Regions from separate parts of the Mycobacterium seoulense genome, predicted to be linked through region 2. Evidence: riboswitches for the same ligand, from Rfam matches in the RefSeq annotation. Region 2 holds a riboswitch; the other holds the start of a gene.

Region 1 (7,100 bases), 2.1 Mb from region 2:
AGCGCTTGCCCTCGCGTGTCTTCTGCTGAATCCGGCTGCGTCGCAATTAGGCTTGCTCCGATCACGAGGAGGGGCAGCGACGTATCGGCATCAACTTTGGCGCCGGGCGACAGGTCGGTCAGGGCGCGTTAACAGCGGAAACTGAACCGGGCGGGAGGCATCCCGCGCCGGCTCGTCGTGCACCGCGGCCACGTTGGGTTGCCCCCGTGCGCCGGGCCGGACGCGTGGCGATCTGGGATAAACCCGAACGGCGCAGGGGGATTCCGGCGCTCGACGGTTTGCGCGCGATTGCGGTCGCGCTGGTGCTGGTCGGCCACGGCGGCATCCCCGGGGTGGGTGGCGGATTCGTCGGCGTGGACGTCTTCTTTGTGTTGAGCGGATTCCTGATCACCTCGCTGCTGCTGGACGAGCTGGGACGCACCGGCCGCATCGAGCTGACCGGCTTCTGGATTCGCCGCGCGCGCCGGCTGTTGCCGGCGCTGGTTCTGATGGTGCTCACGGTGGCCGCGGCCCGCCAACTTCTTCCCGACCGGTCCCTCACCGGCCTGCGCGACGACGCGATCGCGGCGTTCGTGTGGATGGCGAACTGGCGCTTCGTCGCCCAGAAGACCGACTACTTCACGCAGGGCGCCCCACCCTCGCCGCTGCAGCACACCTGGTCACTCGGGGTGGAGGAGCAGTACTACTTCGTGTGGCCGGTGCTGCTGATCACGGTGACCCTGCTGTTGGCCGCGCGCGCAAGGCGCCGCCTCACCCGGGCCACCGTCGGCGGTGTCCGGTTCGCGACCTTCGTCATCGCCACGGTGGGGGTCCTGGCGTCGGCCGCGATCGCCATGGTGGTGGTGTCCGACAGCACGCGCGACCGCGTCTATTTCGGCACCGACACCCGCGCGCAGGCGCTGCTGACCGGCGCCGCGGCGGCCGCCCTGCTGGTTCGCGACTGGCCATCGCTGAACCGCGGCTGGTGCCTGATCCGAACCCGCTGGGCCCGGCGCGTCGCCCGCGTGCTGCCGCTCGCCGGCCTGGCGGGCCTCGCGGCGGCCACCCACTACGCCACCGGCAGCAGCGGCGAGTTCCGCCACGGTCTGCTCCTCGGGGTCGCGATCGCGTCCGTCGTCGTGGTGGCCCCGGTGGCCCTGGAGCAGCGCGGCGCGGTCGCCCGCGTGCTGGCTGCGCCACCCCTCGTGTGGCTCGGCACCATCTCCTACGGTGTCTATCTCTGGCACTGGCCGATCTTCTTGGTGCTCAACGGCGAACGCACCGGCTGGACCGGGCTGCCCCTATTCGCCGCCCGGTGCGGCGCGACGGTGGCGCTGGCCGCGGCATCCTGGTGGCTGATCGAGCAGCCGATCCGCCGTTGGCGGCCGGCGCGGGTACCGCTGCTGCCGTTGGCTGCGGCGACGGTGGCGAGTGCGGCCGCGGTGACGCTGCTGGTGGTTCCGGTGGGGACCGGGCCCGGCCTGCGTGAGGTCGGCCTGCCGCCGGGGGTTTCGGCGGTGGCCGCGGTGTCCCCGTCCCCGCCGGGCGGCGGACGGCCCGCGCCCCGGGATCCGCACCGGCCGTTCACCGTTTCGGTGTTCGGCGATTCGATCGGGTGGACCTGGATGCACTACCTGCCGCCGACGCCGGGGTTCGCCTTCCTCGACCACACCGTCATCGGCTGCAGCCTGGTGCGCGGCACGCCGTACCGCTACATCGGCCAAACCCTCGAGCAGCGGCCGGAGTGCGACGGCTGGCCGCTCAGATGGTCCACGCAGGTCGCCCAGGACCAACCAGACGTCGCGCTGTTGGTCATCGGCCGCTGGGAAACCGTCGACCGCGTCAACGAGGGTCAATGGACCCACATCGGTGACCCCACGTTCGACGCGTACCTGGGCGGCGAGCTGGAGCGGGCGCTGAACATCGTGAGCTCCACCGGCGTTCGAGTGGTGGTCGCCACCGTGCCGTACAGCCGCGGCGGCGAAAAACCGGACGGCCGGCTCTATCCGGAGGACCAGCCCGACCGGGTCAACCTGTGGAACACCATGCTGCGCAAGACCGTCAGCCATCATCCGAACGTGCAAATCCTGGACCTGAACAAGAAGCTCTGTCCGGACGGCGTTTACACCGCCAAGGTGGACGGCATCAAGGTGCGCAGCGACGGCGTTCACCTGACCCCCGAAGGGGTGAAGTGGTTGACACCGTGGCTCGAAGAATCCCTGCGCTGAGCCCTAATCACCGGTGCGGCAGCTGATTTCCATGCTGTCGCTATCCCGAACCTGGAAGTTGAAGCTCACGTAGCCGTTCGCTGGATCGCGCACCCGGTCGAGATACGGCTGCGTGTCCGCGGCGCTGGTGTTGTCGGCCACCACCAACGCGCCCGTGGACAGCCGGGGTTCGAGCAGCTCGAGCACCGGCAGATACAGATCCTTCCAACCGTCCAGCAAGACGAAGTCGATCGGGCCGTCCAGGTCGGCCAGCGTGGCCAGTGCGTCGCCTTCGAGGATGGTGATCACGTCGTCCAGCCCGGTCTGGGTGAACGTCTGCCGCGCGGCAGCGATCTTGGTGTCGTTGAGCTCGGTCGTCACCACCCGGCCGGAGCCGTTGTCCCGCACCGCCGATGCCAGGTGCACGGCGGAGATGCCGAACGACATCCCGAACTCGACGATCGTGGCGGGGCGGGCCGCCCGCACCAGGGCGTAGAGCAACCGGCCGGCTTCGGGCGTGACCGGGATGTAGAACTCGCTCATCGCGTCGGCGCGCTCCTGCGCGGTCATCGGCCGGTCGAAATCGCCGTGCCGCTGGCGCAACAGCGACATCTGGTTCTTCGCTTCGGTATACATGCGGTCGAGCACTGTCGCGACCCTCGGGTCTTGCAGAGTGTTGGCCATGCCGTCGAGGGTAGGCCGAGGCGGTGGGCGCCCGGCCGCGCGCACGTCGGAGGGGCCACGAGCTGCGGTAACGGTTCCGCAACGAGTTTGACGGGCCCGGGGCCGCGGTGTAGAAAGGGTTTCGCAAGCACCTCGGTAGGTGAGGCGTCTGCATGGACACAGGCCACTGACCCCGAACGTCGAGAGACGCCCCGGGTCAGGACAGCTCTTCCCGGACCCAAGGGTTGAGCCCAAGTGGCTTCCGGAACGAGAAGCGGGTCGCGACCGTCGGTTGAGAAGCGATCGCAAGCGCGGCGAAGCCGGGCGAAGCGGGTCGCGACCATCGGCTAAGTTCCGGATACGCCGTGCAGTGCCGAAGCTCCGACGAGAGGGGTGCGGTCGGCGGCACGCCGCCGGCATTCGCTTCCCTCCTGTTCAGGTGACATGTGATGACACCCGCGTGTGTCGCGGCCGTGAGGAGGTGAGGGCGAGATGAGTCCGGGCGACAGTCCCTATCCGAAATCCGTCTTGTCCCGACCCGGCTTCGGCATTGCTTCTGCCGCCTGAGCTTTCGCGGGCACTCCGGTTATTCGCGCGCGTCAACCCGCGCGCGGCCCTTCCGGCCCGAGTGCCCTGAGCTGAGCCGATCGGGCCTCCCCAAAGGAGAAATCATGGCTTTTCTTGTCACACACCGTGTTACCGGTCGGACCGGTGGGCGGGGACGTTCATGGCTGCGGTCGGCGCGGCTTTGGGCCACCAAGGTGCACGCGCGGACGACCCTCACTCCCCAGGAGCGGGCCAACCTGTACGTGTCGCGCATGCCGATCGCGATCGTCACGGCCTCGCTGGGTGGGCACCCTTCGACCGGCGAACGCCGGTGAGGGGTTCCATGTCGACGTATCCCGGCGTGGGGGGCGGCTCACTGTGAATCGTTTGGTAGCAGAACGATTTTCCCGTGGGTGTGGCGCTTCTCCAGTTCCGCGTAGGCGTCGGCCACCCGATCCAGGGGATAGGTGGCGGCCACCTCGAAATCGATGGCGCCGCTGACGACGAGGTCGGCCATCTCGGCCAGCACCTGCGGCGTCGACGCCTCGGCGCTGCCTTCCGCCTTGGCGCCGACTTCGCCGGCCTTCTGGAACGAGATGATGGTGTTGATTCGGTCAGGAGCCACACCGAGGTCGACGGCGAGCTGCATGTAGTCGGGGCCGAACAGATCGATGAACGCGTCGATTCCGGTCGGCGCCGCCTCGCGCAGCCGGTCGGCCAGCCCATCCCCATAGGGGATCGGGGTGACGCCGTGGGCGCGCAGCCAATCGGCGTTGGCCGGTCCGGCGATGCCGAGCACCCGCGCCTTCCGCAGCACCAGAAGCTGCACGACGAGGCTGCCCACCCCGCCCGCGGCCGCCGAGACGGCGACCGTCTCTCCCGGTTGCGGTGCGACCGCGCGGACGGCCGCGTACGCGGTCACGCCGACGACGTAGAGGGAACCCGCTACCTCCCAACGGAGTTCGCGGGGTTTGTGGATCAGCTGGCCGACCGGAACCGTGGCATGGGTGGCGTGGCTGGATCGGCGGAGGCTGAACCCCAAAACCTCGTCGCCCACTGAGAATTCGGTCACTTGGGGGCCCACGGCCGTCACGACGCCGGCGAGGTCGCTGCCCTCACCGGACGGAAAGGTGGCGGGAAACATCTCGTGCAGGGCCCCGCTTCGGATGGCGGCCTCGCCGGGGTTGATCCCGGCGGCGCGGATTTCGACGACCACCTCGCCGGGATCGGGGGCGGGCATATCGACGTCGGCCACGTACAACACCTCGCGGCCGCCGTACCGGTCGAACCGTACGGCGCGCGCCGCAACAGCCGCCATGTCGATCTCCTCCCCGCCGTGAACATGCCGTCCCACGCCAGCATAGGCATCCGGAATGAGCGCCCGGGAACCGTCGTCGCCGCGATCAAGAAGGGCCTGCCCGGCCAGGCCGCACCGCGGCTACACCAGGCCGAGCAACCGCAGATCGAAGACGTACTTGGCGATCAAGTCGGCCGACAGATGCGGAATGTCCTTGTCCGCGCCGAGTTTGGCCGCCCGGACCGCACCGCGGAAGACGTCGGTCGGGGCCGGCGCGCCGCGCAGCGGCTTCGCCGGGTTCCGGTAAGCGTCCAGCAACGGCAGCACCGACCGTTGGCGGTGCTTGTCCGGCAGGGCCCGAAGCGCGGTGCCGAAGCGTGCGAGCCACTCGTCGTAGTCGTCGATGCGCCGGATGTCGTGGCCGTCGGCGATCAACCAGTCCACGAACACGTCCAGCGAGATGCCGTCGTCGTGCGGGTTCATCACGTCATAGGAGCGAAACGCTTCGGCGGGCCCCGCATCTTCCGCAGCCGTTGCGAGCTGCTCGCCGAGCGCGGTCACCGCCTCCGCCACGAAATCGGCGGGCAGCCCGTCGTAATGGGCGACGGCCCGGCCGCCTGTGTCGGGGGTTTCGTAGAAGGACGACGGGGCGATCCCGGTGACGAGCAAGCTGAAGATCAACCGCGTGAAGGCGTCGGGAAGGTTCAGCTGGCCGGCGTAGCGGCTGTGGGCGAGGATCATGTCGGACCGGAAGACGGCGACGGGCAGCCCGCACAGGTCGTGCGCCTCGCGCAGCAGTACCTCCCCGGCCCACTTGCTGTTGGCGTAACCGTTGGCGTAGCTGGCCTCGATCGGCCGAACCGGGCTGACCGCGCGGATGTCGCCGTCCTCGGCGAATTCGGCCGGATCGACGGACATGGCCACCGCGACCGTCGACAGATAGGTGACGGGTTTGATGCGCGCGGTGATCGCCAGGCGGATAACTTCCGCAGTGCCAACGACATTCGGCCCGAACAGTTGGTCATAGGGCAGTACGTGGTTGACCAGCGCCGCCGGGTGAACGATCAGGTCCACGCCGCGGGCCAGTCCGTCCCACGTCGCCTGGTCCAGCCCCAGGTTCGGCTCGCCGATATCGCCGGCGAGGACCTCGAGATGGTCGGCCGCGAGCTCGCGGAACCGGTCGACCAGGCGGGGATCGCCGCTGCGGTAGACGTCCTCGAGCCGCGCGGCGGCCGCCGTGGCGTCCGTGCCGCGGACGACGCAGATGAGCTTTCCGCCCGTCTCGGCGAGCCGCTCGAGCCATTCCAGGCACAGGAACCGGCCGAGGTAGCCGTTTGCGCCGGTCAGCAGGACCGTGCGCGGTGTGCCGGTGACGCGCGGCAGTTGCGGGGCGGCGGCCAGGGTGTGCGCGTCGATGAACCTGTCGAGGGTGAGGTCGGCCGCGCGGACCTCGGTGGCGTCGCGCCCGTGCACCGTCGCGAACGCCGGCCGCCGCGATCCCGAAGCACGTTCGGCCTCAACGTATTCCGCCAGCTGACCCAGGTCGGTGGCCGGACCGATGATCATTCCCACCGGCACCTCCACCTCGAAGATGTCCTGCAGCAGGTTGGAGAAGGTCAGGGCCGACAGGGAATCCCCGCCGAGTTCGACGAACAGGGCGCCGGGTTCCGGCGGGCCGCCCGCGAGGCCGAGCAGCGCTTCGGCGGCGCGCGCCAGCGTCTCGATGACCGGGCGGTCGGCCGCGCTCTCGCGCAACGCCCGCAGCTCGCTCTCCCGGTTGGCGGCCAGGTCGGCGTACAACTGATCGAGCCGCTCGCCGTAGCGCTCCTTGAGCCTCGGCCGTAGTAACTTTCCCACCCCGGACAGTAGCCCGTTGTCTTCGCTGAACGGTTCCGGCTCGATGAGAAAGTCGGCCGGCACCTCGTAGGACTGCAGTTCGGCGAGTTTGCCTGACTGGCGCAGGGATTCGCGGAGGGCGGCCCTGAGGCCGCCGGCGTCGTCGGCGAATCGTTCCAGCGCCTCGGCGGTCGGCACGATGACGGCCAACAGGTAGGGGCGTTCGCTGTTGCCGTAGACGAAGATCTGGCGGATCAGGGCCGCGCTGCTGAACACGGCCTCCAGGCGCGCGACGGCGACGAATTCGCCTTGGGCGAGCTTCAGTACGTTGTTGCGCCGGTCGACGTAGGCGAGCCGATCCGGCTCCAGCTCGGCCATCACGTCCCCCGTCCGGTAGTAGCCGTCCGCGTCGAAGGCATTGGCGGTGACGTCCGGGCGCTTGAAGTATCCGGGTGTGGCGGTCTGCGACTTGACCAGCAGCTCACCCCTCGGAAATGGTTTGTCGGTAAGGAAATAACCCAGTTCGGGAACGTCGACGAGCTGGTAATCCAGGACAGGGGGGCGGGTGATTC
Region 2 (7,100 bases):
GAGACCTGCGCCGCGTCAGCAGGGGCGGCCGCCGACGGCGGGGCCGGCGAAAGGGGTGGCGGCGCAACCGCGCTGGGGGCCTGGGGCGTCACCGAGCCGACGCTGGAATTCGGCACCACGACGGCGGGCTTGTGCTCCTTGGAGCCCGGCCCGTCGACGAGCAGCAGGCCGAGCCCGGCGACCGCTCCGAGCGCCGCGACCACGGCCCCGGCGAGCAGGGCGTTCGTCCCCCTCGAGCGCGGCTTCGCGATCACGGTCGTGGCCGGAGAATCCTCAGACTCGACGGGTTGGACGAGGGAATCGTCCTCGATCGTGGGGTCGCCCAGCGGGCTCGACGCCCACGCCTCGGCGACGGTCAGATCCTCGTACGGGACGGCGGCGAAGGTCGTCGACCGGAAGTCTTCGATGGCGCTCATGACATGTTCCTTAACTGTGGTCGCGACCCCCGGTGGGCCGCCGTCACAGCTACGAGCAGCCAGCCCGGATACCTCGGACACTTTTTCGGAACATTTTTCGAAAACCCACGACCGGGTTCTGCGCCGCTAGGCCTTGGCGATGCTCACCCGCACGCCGTCACCGATGTCGGCGCCGTCGGCCGGTTCGCCCAATTCGAAGCTGGTGGCCAGGATCTCACCCGCGATCAGCTCGCGGTGGGTGCGCGCCCAGTCCGCCCGCTCGGCGGGCACCGACATCACGACGGAGATCCGGTCGGACACGTCCAGCCCGCTCGACTTCCGCAGCTCCTGCAGTTCGCGGATGCGGTCCTTGGCCCAGCCCTCGGCCTCCAGCTCCGGGGTGACGGTGCCGTCCAGCACCACCAGCCCGGCCCCGTCGGGCAGGGCGGCGGTGAACTCGGGGTCGGCGGCGACCAGCCGCGAGGTGTATTCCTCGGGCTGCAGCACCGCGGGACCCGCCGTCAGGGTGCCGTCGGGGTTGACGACGCCCTCCCCCGCCTTCACCGCCTTGATGGCGGCCTGCACGTCCTTGCCCAGCCGCGGCCCGGCGACGCGGGCGTTGACGGTGAGCTCGAACCGCCCGTAGGTGTCGATGGCGTCGGTCAGCTCGACGCTCTTGACGTTGAGCTCGTCGGCGATCAGGTCGGCGAACGGCGCCAGCCGCCGCGGATCATCGACCGCCACGGTCAGTTTCGGTAGCGGCAGGCGCACCCGCAGCTTCTTGGCCTTGCGCAGGGACGACGCCGCCGAGCACACCTCGCGGACCTGATCCATCGCGGCGACCAGGCCGGGGTCCGCGGGCACCACACCTTCTTCCGGCCAGTCGGCCAGGTGCACCGACCGCCCGCCGGTGAGACCGCGCCAGATGATCTCGGTGGCCGACGGCAGCAGCGGCGCGGCCAGCCGCGAGGTGACCTCGAGCACGGTGTGCAGGGTGTCGATGGCGTCGGGGTCCTCCTCCCAGAACCGCGAACGCGACCGTCGCACATACCAATTCGTCAATGCCTCGGTGAACTGGCGCAGGTGCTCGCAGGCGCGCGAGATGTCGCAGGTGTCCATCTCGCGGGTGAGGTTGTCGCGCAGCTCGGCGAGCTTGGCCAGGATGTAGCGGTCCAGCACCTGCCGCGAATCGGTGCGCCAGGAGCCGACTTTGGGCGCGTAGAGGGCCAGGAAGCTGTAGGCGTTCCACAACGGCAGCAGGACCTGGCGCACGCCCTCGCGGATGCCCTGCTCGGTGACGATCAGGTTGCCGCCCCGCAGGATCGGCGACGCCATCAAGAACCACCGCATGGCGTCGGAGCCGTCGCGGTCGAAGACCTCCGAGACGTCGGGGTAGTTGCGCAGCGATTTGCTCATCTTTTGCCCGTCCGAGCCCAGCACAATCCCGTGTGCGACACAGGTTTTGAAGGCCGGGCGGTCGAACAGCGCGGTGGCCAGCACGTGCAGGGTGTAGAACCAGCCGCGGGTCTGGCCGATGTACTCGACGATGAAGTCGCCGGGATAGTGGGTGTCGAACCACTCACCATTCTCGAACGGGTAGTGCACCTGCGCGTACGGCATGGAGCCCGAGTCGAACCACACGTCGAGCACGTCGGGGATGCGCCGCATGGTGCTGCGGCCGGTCGGGTCGTCGGGATTGGGGCGGGTGAGTTCGTCGATGTAGGGCCGGTGCAGGTTGGTCGGCCGCACCCCGAAGTCGCGCTCCAGCTCGTCGAGGCTGCCGTAGACGTCGATGCGCGGGTAGGCCGGGTCGTCGGACTTCCACACCGGAATCGGGCTGCCCCAGTAGCGGTTTCGCGAGATCGACCAGTCACGCGCGCCCTGCAGCCACTTGCCGAACTGGCCGTCCTTGACGTGTTCGGGGTACCAGGTGATCTGCTGGTTGAGCTCCACCATGCGGTCGCGGAAGGCGGTGACCGCGACGAACCACGACGACACCGCCCGGTAGATCAGCGGATTGCGGCACCTCCAGCAGTGCGGGTAGGGGTGCTCGTAGGTCTCGTGGCGCAGCAGCACCGCACCGTTGGCCGCAGCCGGGCCGCCGCCGTTCTTCAGGTCGCGGATGATGTGCGGGTTGGCGTCGAAGACGTGCTGCCCCTGGTAATCCGGCACCGTCGCGTCGAAACGCCCCTTGGAATCGACCGGGGTGACCGGCACGATGCCCACCTTGTCGGTGGTGGCCATGTCGTCCTCGCCGTAGGCCGGCGCCATGTGCACGATGCCGGTGCCGTCCTCGGTCGTGACGAACTCCCCCGGCAGCACCTGAAAAGCCTTGGGGCTGTCCATGAAATACGGGAAGGGCGGCAGGTAGCGCGTGCCCAGAAGATCGGCCCCGCGGTAGGTGCCCAGCACTTCGGGTTCGTCACCCAACTCGCGGGCGTAGGCGGCCAACCGGGCCTCGGCCAGCACGAAACGGTGCTCGCCGGCCCGGACCTCGACGTAGGTGACCTCCGGGTTGACCGCGACGGCCAGGTTCGACGGCAGGGTCCACGGCGTCGTCGTCCACACCAGCAGGTGCGCGCCGTCCAGCGCGCCCCCGACCACCTTGAATCCCACCGTCAGCGCGGGGTCTTGGCGGCTCTGGTAGACGTCGTCGTCCATCCGCAATTCGTGGTTGGACAGCGGGGTTTCGTCGCGCCAGCAGTACGGCAGGACGCGGTAGCCCTCGTAGGCCAGACCCTTGTCCCAGAGCTGCTTGAACGCCCAGATCACCGACTCCATGTAGGACAGGTCGAGCGTCTTGTAGTCGTTGTCGAAGTCGACCCAGCGGGCCTGGCGCGTGACATACGCCTGCCACTCGTCGGTGTAGCGCAGCACCGATTCGCGGCAGGCCTCGTTGAACGCGGCGATGCCCATGTCGTCGATCTGCGACTTGTCGGTGATGCCGAGCTGCCGCTCGACCTCGAGTTCGGCGGGCAGCCCGTGGGTGTCCCAGCCGAAACGGCGCTCGACCTTGTAGCCGCGCATGGTGCGGTACCGCGGGACGATGTCCTTCACGTAGCCGGTCAGCAGGTGCCCGTAGTGCGGCAGCCCGTTGGCGAACGGCGGTCCGTCGTAGAAGACGTATTCTTCGGCGCCGTCGCGGCGGGCGATGCTGGCCCGGAAGGTGTCGTCACGGGCCCAGTAGTCGAGGACCTCGAGTTCGAGGGCCGGAAAATCGGGTGCTCCGCTCGCCAGTTTGGGATAAGCCCTGGCGTCAGCGTTTTCGGTCACGGTGCGCGTCGTCTCCTGCGTGCCTATGGTCAGGCCGGGGACGACGACGCGCTGCCTGCGCGAGCGCCGCGGTACCACCCCGCTTGCCACGCTGTCGCGTGACCGCTCCTTGGAGGCTGTGACGGGCCCACCCGTTCGGTTCTACTGAGCTGGCCAGAGAAAGAAGCCGGCTGTTCTTCCGAAGGCTCCCCGGTGATGCCGGATCAACGCCAGTGGCTCGATTCTACTCAGGCGAAGCACTCCAAGGGGCTACCTGGCCTCAGGTCACACCTGCGGCCGGGTAGCCCCTTGGAGCCGTGGTTGGTCGCTGCCCATCGGATCAGGCCAGAACTTCGAGCACACCAACCCGCAGCAGCGCGGCGTACAGGTGGCGCAGCGGAATGCTCAGCAAGCGGGTGGCGCCCTCCACCAGCGGGTCGCCGGCGAAGACGGGCTGCTTGCCGGCCGGGCGGGCGGCCTTCTTGGCCACCGGGGCCGCGGTGGTCTCGACGTCGCGCACCACCCTCAACGTGCGGGCGGGCGCTACGGTCACCACTTCGTCGTACAGAGCTGTGGTCATGATGATCTCCTACGCGGGGTTCCTACCGGGACTAACTGGACTGACGTGTCGAAGTCCCGTCGCGGTTCCGATCCGGAGAACGCCTGGCCGATAAGCCACGTGGCGTTGCAACGACTCAGCTGAGAACGTCGTGCCGGAGACGGGATCGGGACGAGACGGAGCTCGGACTTCGATCCGGACTGTCGCTGGAACTCATGTGTCCCTCACCTCCTCGCGGTCACGACACGTGCGGGGTCCCGCACGCGATCTGCGCGCAGCATGAGGAGCAGAAAAACCGACGACCGTCGGAGATCCGCACCCCTCTCGTCAGAGCTTCGGCACCACACGACGTGTCCGGTATTCCGGAAGCCACCTGGGCTCAACCCTTAAGCCGGGAGGAGCTGTCCTGACCCGGGGCGTCTTTCGACGTTCGGGGTCAGTGGCCTGTATTCGTGTAGACGCCTCACCTAACGAGGTGCATACCCGACCGATAATGCACGACGGGTCCGACGGGGTCAAACTCCTCGAGGCGATGTTCCTGAATCTTTACGGTTTCCCGGGGCGGGCACACAGGATCCACCCAGGTATGGGCCATGAGCTGGGCGTATGACCACGCGCGGCTGGCGTGGACTGTTCATCTCGTGTTTGCCGAACCGCTGCGGGCCGTTCGGCCCCCGCGGGAGAACACCCGTTACTTCTCGACGAGGCCGTCGAGCCGCCCGATGGTGTCGATGAATTCCTCCACCATGTCGAGCACCACCGCGCGCGCGGGGCGAACCCGGTCGAGCGAGCCCACCACCTGGCCGACGAAGTAGGTGGCCAGCTCGCGGGCCTTGGCCCCCGGGTGCGCGGCCGCCTGGTTGATGCGCACCTGCGGCTCGGTGACCAGGGCGGTTTGCAACGGCATACCGAGTGGGTCGGGCTTCTCCGGCCGCTCCCATTCGTCGGTCCAGGCCGTGCGCAGCATCCGCGCCGGCTTGCCCGTCATCGACCGCGACCGCACCGTGTCCGAGGAGGTGGCGGCCAGGAACTTGTCCTTGACCACCGGCGGTGTCTCGGCTTCTTCGGTGGTCAGCCAGACCGAACCGCACCACACGCCTTCGGCGCCCAGGGCCAGGGCCGCCGCGATCTGGCGGCCGCGGGCGATGCCGCCCGCGGCCAGCACCGGGACGGGAGCGACCGCGTCGACCACCTCGGGAACCAGGACCATCGTGGCGACCTCGCCGGTGTGTCCCCCGGCCTCGGTGCCCTGCGCGACGATCAGGTCGACGCCGGCGGCCGCGTGGCGTTGCGCGTGGCGCGTGGTGCCGGCCAGCGCGGCCACCAGCACGCCGCGGCCGTGGGCGCGTTCGACGAGGTCCGCCGGGGGCGGCCCGAGCGCGCTGGCGATCAGCCGGATGTTGTGGGCGAAGGCCACCTCGAGCAGCGGTTCGTAGCCCTTGGGCGAGATGTTGAGGCCGCCGGCGGAGGGACGCTCCTGGGCCGGCGCGGTGATCCCGTAGCGGGCGAGGATGTCGTCGACGAACGCGCGGTGCTCCTCGGGCAGCCGCGCCCGGACCTGGGTGGCGTCGATGCCGCCTTCGTCCGCGCCGACGTACTTGGGCGGCAACAGCAGGTCGACGCCGTAGGGCTTGCCGCCCGTCTGCTCCTCGATCCAGGTGAGTTCGCTTTCCAGCCGTTGGGGGCTGTGGGCGACGGCGCCGAGAATGCCGAACCCGCCCGCGTTGGTCACCGCGGCCACCACGTCGCGGCAGTGGCTGAACGCGCAGATGGGGAACTCGACACCGAGCATGTCGGCGACTCTGGTACGCATTGCCCGACGCTAAAGAGCCACCGATTGATATGTCAATCGACGACGGCTTCCGACGGCGACCGGCCGTCGGGCGGCCAGCTGGACACGCCCTCTTCGAGCGGAACCCGGAGGCTGTGCAGGATGGACGCGACCATCCGCCAGGCGCCGATGGCGGTGACCAGCTCGATGAGAACCGTTGTGTCGCAGTTCAATTCACGTTCGCAGGCCGCCCAGCTGGCGTCGCTCACCGCGCCGTCGCGCACCACGTCGTCAGTGGCGGCCAGCACGGCCCGCTCGGTCGGGCCGAACCCGCGGTGCGCCTGCCAGTCGCGCACGCCGAGCAGGTCGTCGGGCGACACGCCCAGCCTCGACGCCACCCGCCAGTGTTGCGTCCACTCGTAGTCGCACGCGGTGAGCCAGCCGATCCGCATGATCACCAACTCACGCAACCGCGCGTCGAGTGCACCATGCCAGAGCATGGTGGCGAGCAGGTCGTTGATGGCGCGCGCCAGCGAAGGGTGGTTGAGCAGCACCTGGAAGATGCTCAGTTCGGCCATGTAGTTGGGCACCGCCGCCTCGTCGGCGGCCGCGGTGGCTTCCTCGAGCGGCAATTTCGGCACGCGGGCTGTTGTCATGGTGAGCGCTTTCGTGTGCTTGCGGGACACCGTCACGATCACCGGCCATGTTAGTCAGGCTGTGCTGCGACGTGGCCCGAATGCTCGGTATTTCGATCGATCCGCGTGAAATCCGTTGCGGCTCTGAGGTTTACAGCAGTCCGAGCAGTTGGAGGTCGGTGACGTACTTGACGATCACCGGCGGCGAGACGTGCGGGATGTCCGGATCGTCGCTGTCGGGGCCGATCTTGGCCTCCCGCACCGCCGCACGGAACCGGTCGGTCGACGCGAGCGAACCGCGGCCCGGCTCACCGGGTTCGACCTGCTGGGTGCTCGGCAACTGCAACAGCGGCAGCACCGAGTGTTGCCGCTGGCGCTCCGGCAGATCGCGCAGCGCGGCCTCGAACCGTTGCAGCCACTCCCCGAAGTCGTCGACCCGCTCGATCGGGTAACCGGCCTCGATCAGCCAGTCGACGTACTCGTCGATG

What was found. A riboswitch is a leader RNA that binds a small molecule or an ion and turns the genes downstream of it on or off. The one in region 2 is predicted to bind magnesium.
Region 1: another riboswitch for magnesium. It lies ahead of G6N37_RS20630 (hypothetical protein); the one in region 2 lies ahead of G6N37_RS05025 (Rv1535 family protein).

What each region holds. Positions count from the first base shown of each region.
Region 1 covers NZ_AP022582.1:4,450,317-4,457,416, forward strand. Annotated here, with positions in the region: gene G6N37_RS20620 (acyltransferase family protein) at 207-2,207, shown strand; gene G6N37_RS20625 (O-methyltransferase) at 2,211-2,870, opposite strand; M-box (ykoK) riboswitch at 2,995-3,249, shown strand; gene G6N37_RS20630 (hypothetical protein) at 3,521-3,730, shown strand; gene G6N37_RS20635 (NADP-dependent oxidoreductase) at 3,769-4,713, opposite strand; gene car (carboxylic acid reductase) at 4,834-7,100, opposite strand, start outside.
Region 2 covers NZ_AP022582.1:1,057,319-1,064,418, reverse strand. Annotated here, with positions in the region: gene G6N37_RS05035 (hypothetical protein) at 1-416, opposite strand, end outside; gene ileS (isoleucine--tRNA ligase) at 543-3,668, opposite strand; gene G6N37_RS05025 (Rv1535 family protein) at 3,988-4,227, opposite strand; M-box (ykoK) riboswitch at 4,519-4,688, opposite strand; gene G6N37_RS05020 (NAD(P)H-dependent flavin oxidoreductase) at 4,898-6,019, opposite strand; gene G6N37_RS05015 (carboxymuconolactone decarboxylase family protein) at 6,052-6,633, opposite strand; gene G6N37_RS05010 (non-ribosomal peptide synthetase) at 6,764-7,100, opposite strand, start outside.